2 regions of the Salinivibrio sp. KP-1 genome follow, and region 1 is predicted to be linked to the other one. Evidence: predicted binding sites of a transcription regulator. Region 1 holds the regulator's gene; the other holds the start of a gene.
The links. Region 1 encodes MetJ, which represses methionine synthesis genes. Its sites were predicted from a motif close to TTAGACNTNTANANGTCTAA; they were not measured.

Region 1 (3,421 bases):
GTAAGCAGCGTATCCTTGATACCGGTGGCCGTGTTGACCGCTTTAAGAAGCGTTTCGGTGCCCTTAGCAGCAAAAAATAAGCCGCTATTGACCGAATACAGAGAAGGGACGCATCAGCGTCCCTTTTTTGATCGTATCGTCCCTGTCATCGGACAACAGGTCCGAGCATCATCGCGAATGCGCTGTTAGTACTGGTGGACGTTTGCTCCCTGCGTTACCATCTTTTTTATTATACAAACCTTCCCTGTGTGGTTTGTAGAGTGTCTGACTAATATCGGTGACGCTTCCCTGTCGATATTAGTTTCCCCTTCACGATAATAATTAGGAACACTAGATGTCGGACGATAAACGCCAGCAAGCGCTGGATTATCATGCATACCCTACTCCCGGAAAAATTTCTGTTGAATTGAGCAAACCTGCTGACTCGGCCGCGGATCTCGCGTTGGCGTATAGTCCTGGCGTTGCTGAGCCTGTGCGTGAGATAGCGCAAGATGCGGATGCGGTTTACCGCTATACGGGTAAAGGCAACATGGTGGCGGTGGTCTCAAACGGCACCGCGATTTTGGGGCTAGGAAATTTAGGCCCCATGGCTTCTAAGCCTGTTATGGAAGGTAAAGCTTTATTGTTCAAGCGTTTTGCTGGCTTGGACTCGATCGACATTGAAGTCAAACACCGTACTATCGATGAATTCGTGGATACCGTGGCGAACATCGCGGATACCTTTGGCGGTATCAATCTCGAAGATATCAAAGCCCCAGATTGTTTTGAGATTGAAAAACAATTAATTGCACGTTGCGAAGTGCCTGTATTTCATGATGATCAACACGGCACGGCCATCGTCACCGCTGCCGGCATGCTTAACGCGCTTGAGCTGCAAGGCAAAGATATCCGCGAGGCGACGGTGGTGTGCATGGGCGCAGGCGCAGCGGCTGTTGCCTGTATGGAGCTATTAATAAAATGTGGCGCTCAGCGGGAAAAAATCTATATGTTGGATCGTAAAGGCGTGATCCATACGCGTCGTGACGACATCAACAAATACAAGCAGCTGTTTGCCAATAACACGGATAAGCGTACCCTCGAAGATGTGATTGAGGGCGCGGATATGTTCGTTGGCGTCTCCGGTCCAGACTTGCTCTCACCCGACGCCTTGAAGCTGATGGCAGATAAACCCGTGGTATTTGCCTGCTCGAACCCAGATCCTGAAATCCATCCGGATGTGGCGCATCAAGTACGCGATGATCTGATCATGGGAACCGGGCGGTCGGATTACCCGAATCAGGTCAATAACGTGCTCTGCTTCCCGTTTATTTTCCGTGGCGCATTGGATGTACGTGCCAGTGAAATTAACGATGCGATGAAGTTGGCAGCGGTAGAAGCCATTCGCAGCCTAGCCAAAGAGCCTGTCCCACAAACGGTATTAGACGCCGCCGGTTTGTCTTCGCTAAGCTTTGGCCCTGATTACATTATTCCCAAGCCAATGGACGCGCGTTTATTACCTAAGGTCGCCCGCGCGGTAGCGCTGGCCGCCGTGGAAACCGGCGTGGCTCGTATCGAGATGCCAGAAAACTATATGCTCGACAAGGCGTAATGCTTGAGCGTTAGGAAAAGCGCGGTGGAATAGAGCCTGAGAAGGCTGTACTGAGCACCTATCAATACAGAAAACCCGCCAATCGGCGGGTTTTTTTAGTATTCGCTATCGTCGAACTCGATACCAAGTTCTTCCATGATCCGACGTGCTTCAGCGGGAATGCTGTCGGGTTTATCCTTACGGATATCGTCATCGGTTGGTAGTGGTTGGCCGGTGTAGGCATGAAGAAATGCCTCACACAACAACTCACTGTTGGTCGCATGACGTAGGTTTTGCACCTGACGACGAGTACGCTCGTCGGTAAGAATTTTTAGTACTTTTAATGGGATAGAGACGGTGATCTTCTTTACCTGCTCTTTCTTTTTACCATGTTCGGCATACGGATTAATGTAGTCGCCGTTCCACTGCGCCATGTCTCACCTATCTTGATTATGGAATACCCAGAATGATGCTGCGGAGATTTTAGCTATATTAACCGCCACATGCAAAGGAGTATAGACGTCTAGAAGTGTTGACGTCCCAAAAAGCGCAGGGTAAGGTGGCAGTATGAAACCTGGATCACGCCCACCATGCGCAAACCAGACTAGCAAGGATAGATCATGACTGAGAAAAAAACCGACACTATCGCCGTTCGGACCGGGATTGGGACTGACACCCAGCACCATGCGGTGGTGCCTCCCCTGTACTTATCGACCAATTACCGTTTTCCGGCACTGGGTGATGTGCCTACTTACGACTACGCGCGAGGCGGCAACCCAACGCGTGCGCAGCTCGAACAAGCGCTGACTGACTTAGAAGGGGGCGCAGGTGCGGTGGTGACCAACTGCGGGATGTCGGCGATAAACTTGGTGCTATCTCTGTTGGAGGCTGGCGAGCATATTGTCGCCCCACATGATTGTTATGGCGGCACCTATCGCTTGCTCGAATCGCGTGCCAAACAAGGGATCTGGCAGGTAAGTTTTGTCGATCAATCGGACCATGATGCGTTGGACCAGGCATTGGCTAAACAGCCCAAGCTCGTGCTGGTGGAAACCCCATCCAATCCACTCTTACGCGTGGTCGATATCGCAGAAATATGCCAAAAAGCCCATCAAGTGGGGGCTTGGGTGGTGGTCGACAACACGTTTTTATCGCCAGCTTTGCAAACGCCTTTTGCGCTGGGCGCGGATATGGTGGTGCATTCGACCACCAAATTTATTAATGGCCATTCTGATATTGTCGGTGGCGCGGTGATCGCCGCGACCAGTGAACTTGCCGAGACATTGGCTTGGTGGGGAAATTGCTTAGGGGCGACGGGCAATGCATTTGACAGTTATATGACACTGCGAGGGTTGCGCACATTGGGTGCACGCGTTAAACAACACCAACACAACACTGAAGTGGTACTTAGCTACCTGCAAACGGTGTCGGCAGTGCGGAAAATCTACTACCCCGGGTTGGCCTCTCACCCTGGCCACCAAATTGCTGCGCGCCAGCAAGCGGGGTTTGGTAGCATGCTGAGCTTAGAATTGGATACAGACCAAGCCGGTGTGGCGCGATTTATTGATGGCCTCACGTTATTTGCCCTCGCCGAGTCTCTCGGGGGGGTAGAAAGCTTAGTGACGCACCCTGGTTCGATGACACACAGAGCCATGAGTGACGCCGCGCAAGCGGAGGCGGGCATCGCACCGACCTTGTTGCGTTTTTCCATTGGATTAGAAGATGCGCAAGATTTGGTTGCCGATTTGGCGAACGCCTTTGCCCGTTTAGAGGGTGGCACCCCATAGAGGCTGCGCTTCAGTGCGCGCCCCTTTACCGAGATCGATAGACATTAAGAGAGACCTTGCCATGCAT
Region 2 (3,421 bases), on a different contig from region 1:
ATTGTCCATACTGAGGTTGAAATCTCGGGCGATCCAGGGCAAAGACGGAAATACTAAGCCCATGCTGAATTGCCCAATGCTGACGGTCAGGCATGCCAGCAATACGGGCGACCAATTAAATGGGCGACTAGCCGATTGCATCCAGTTTCCTATGCGTTTTATTGATGTGGGGAGGTAGACGTCGCGATCCTAGCACATTGTGGATCACCGACAGATCACTATGGTAACAGTAATAACTGTATGAGTGGTAAACAAATAGTGACGTTTGGCCATCGGCCAGCGTTGCACTGGCCGATTTCACTGGGTGACAATAAATTAAAACGCAGGCTCTATGGTGCCATTAAACGTATCTTGCAAAAACTGACGTGTTTTGTTGGACTGGAATAACGCGAGTAATCGCTGATACGTCGGGTTATCTTGATCGTCTTTGCGTGCGGCCACCACCATAACGGCGAGAGGCGCATCTTTAGATTCCAAGAAAATGCCCTGCTCGCTTGGATCAAGCCCTGATGACATCACATAATTCATGGTGATCGCCGCGGCATCGACATCTTGCAAACTGCGAGGCAGCTGTGCCGCTTCTACTTCCACAAATTCGAGCTGTTTAGGGTTGGATTGAACATCTTGCAGCGTGGCTTTAAAGCCAACATTGTCAGCCAACGTAATCAATCCTGCGTCTTCCAGCAATAACAGCGCGCGACCCGCATTTGTGGGATCATTGGGGATCGCAATTTGTGCGCCATTCGCTAACGCCTCGACCTTGTCGACTTTGTCAGAATAAATCCCCATCCGCATTAAGATTGAGCGACCAATCGCTACCAACTCGCTATCGTGGTTTTGGTTGAAATTGTCGAGAAACGGCTGATGCTGATAACTGTTTAAATCCAAACTACCATCCGCTAACCCTGCATTAGGCGAGATGTAATCAGAGAACTCTACGACTTCAATATCAATCCCTTCTTCTTTCGCTTGCTCAGCCACCGATTCAACCACTTGCGCGTGGGGACCGACCGTTGCGCCAATTTTAATGGTTTCAGTTTGGTCGGAACACCCTGAGAGGAATACCGCCGCGAGAAGTATCGCGAGACTTGCGCTGAGTTGTTTTATCTTCATTCCCTTTACCTTGCTAATTGGCCATTTAGACATCCAGAATGCCATATGGATAATTAATGTCAATATGATTAGCTTGATACAAGGGCCGGCTTGATCGCATCCATTGTCCTACGCGTAATGGAGGACATGTTAAATCGATAGAAGGAGGCATGAGTATGACTAAGCTGTTTCCTTTGCCCCTGTTTTTGTTACCGGGAGGCAGAGCCAAACTGCGCATTTTTGAACCTCGTTATTTACGCCTCGTCCGTGAGTGCTCAGCGAATCAAGAAGGATTTGTGCTGGCAATGATGCAGGGAAAGCGTCTCTACAAGTACGGCACCTTAGTCGACATCGTCGATTTCGAAACACTGCCCGACGGCTTGCTAGGGATCACGATCGCCGGTCGCCAGCGGGTAGAAATTATGTCGACGGACCAAGAAGCGGACAAACTTTGGGTAGGCGATGTGCGCGCACTCAATGATTGGCCTCATGATGAGCATTTGGGTGAGGCGCAAGCCGACGACAAAGCGCGTATCGCCTCAGGGCTCAAACACGTCTTTGCCGCTCACCCTGAACACGCAGAACAGTATGAAGCGCCTCATTTCGAAGATTTAACCTGGAGCTGTCAGCGCTGGCTCGAAATTTTGCCGCTTTCTAATGCGCAAAAACAATGGTTTATTGCTCAAGAGTCAGCAGAAGAAGCGAAACAATTTATCAGTCAGCTGCTCGAAGAGGAAGTCGAGTGATCCAATCACTGCTACCCACGTACTGGTAGCCAAATGGACGGCTACGACAGATAGGACTCAACTATGACTGCGCCACAAACCATGTATACTGAGACCACCATTTCCAGACGGGACACGCGTGCCAACATGACTGACGTGACGAAGGAAGAGTTGTCTGCATTATTATTGAAAGTCTCGGAAGACCGTGACCGTGTTGCCTTCGAGCGCCTGTTCCGGTTTTTTGGCCCTAAGATTCGCTCTTACGGCTCTAAGCATCTCCGTGCTGATGGGCAAGCGATGGAGCTTGTGCAGGAAACCATGTTGGTTGTGTGGCGAAAAGCGCATTTGTACAACGCCGATAAAGGCGCAGCGACGACGTGGGTCTTTACCATCATGCGTAACATTAGCTTCGATATGTTGCGTAAGGTGCAATCGAACCGGGAAGACAACTTCAGTGATGATATTTGGCCCGTGCTCGAATCTGGCCAGCAGGACAATGAGTCGGATGCTGGTGCGCAATATATGATGGATCAAGAGTTGCTGTCGTTCATTGATGAGTTACCCGACGTGCAACAACAAGTGGTGAGAGGCGTGTATCTTAAACAGCTTACCCACCAAGAGTTGTCAGAACAGTTAAACGTGCCGTTGGGCACCGTAAAATCCCGATTGCGTTTAGGTCTGGAAAAGCTCCGCAATCACCTGGAGGTTAAACAATGATTAAATATCACCCATCGACCGACTTACTTGACGCGTTTGCCGCTGGCAAACTGCCCACCTCGATGGCGATTGCGTTGTCAGCACATGTTGAGCTCTGCCAGGAATGCCAGGCATATGTCGCCGCTGCAGAAGCCTCGCTTGCAGATTCAGCGTTCGACGAGGAAGAAATAATCGTTGCTGATTGGGATTATGCGGCTGAAGACGAAATGCTTGCTGCCATTTTCGAAGATGCAGCGGCCAATGATGGTGCCGTCGATGCGCAAACACCAGTCCGTGCAACACAAATAAGTGTGAGTAACAAGACCTACACGTTGCCACGCGCGCTACAGCGCTTTAGTGATTCTAACTGGTCATCTTTTGGCAAAGTACAGCGCGCCCGGTTGAACCTTGATGAAGGGGCAACACGTGCCAGTTTCCTCCATATTGATGAGGGCGGCTCGGTGCCTGCGCACACGCACAAAGGCTATGAGTTAACCCTTTTGCTTGATGGTACGTTCGAGGATGAAAGTGGCGAATACGTACCGGGTGATTTTATTTTGCTCGATAGTCGCCATCATCATACGCCATTCACCAAACAAGGGTGTTTGTGCTACACGGTGGCAGATGCACCGCTTTATTTCACCAAAGGTGTGAGCAAATTACTCAATACCGTGGGACATGCGATTTACTAAAAAATTCTGTGTTAGTTGTTATCCTTCTGGCGGCTGCGAAGCCGCCTTTTTTTATGCTAAAGAGGCAACGGAATGCGTGCTTTTGCTCGGCGATGCTCTCCATTATCGCCATTAATCTCGTGGCGGTAACAGAATAATTACACCTGGTAAACCTTTACTTAATGACAACTCTCCGGCTCAGTCCTACATAACTAGTGCAAAGTAGTAATTTTCCCT

Region 2: WN56_RS00345 (MetQ/NlpA family ABC transporter substrate-binding protein) is a predicted target of MetJ. The motif match lies at 1,139-1,158, and genes of this name have one in related genera.

The regions. Positions count from the first base shown of each region.
Region 1 is NZ_LAQR01000036.1:121,560-124,980, forward strand. Features, by position in the region: gene rpmE (50S ribosomal protein L31) at 1-80, shown strand, start outside; gene WN56_RS09330 (malic enzyme-like NAD(P)-binding protein) at 335-1,588, shown strand; gene metJ (met regulon transcriptional regulator MetJ) at 1,684-2,001, opposite strand; gene metB (cystathionine gamma-synthase) at 2,188-3,354, shown strand; gene WN56_RS09345 (bifunctional aspartate kinase/homoserine dehydrogenase II) at 3,416-3,421, shown strand, end outside.
Region 2 is NZ_LAQR01000001.1:72,421-75,841, reverse strand. Features, by position in the region: gene WN56_RS00350 (multidrug effflux MFS transporter) at 1-141, opposite strand, end outside; gene WN56_RS00345 (MetQ/NlpA family ABC transporter substrate-binding protein) at 316-1,113, opposite strand; gene WN56_RS00340 (LON peptidase substrate-binding domain-containing protein) at 1,269-1,838, shown strand; gene WN56_RS00335 (sigma-70 family RNA polymerase sigma factor) at 1,965-2,534, shown strand; gene WN56_RS00330 (ChrR family anti-sigma-E factor) at 2,531-3,205, shown strand.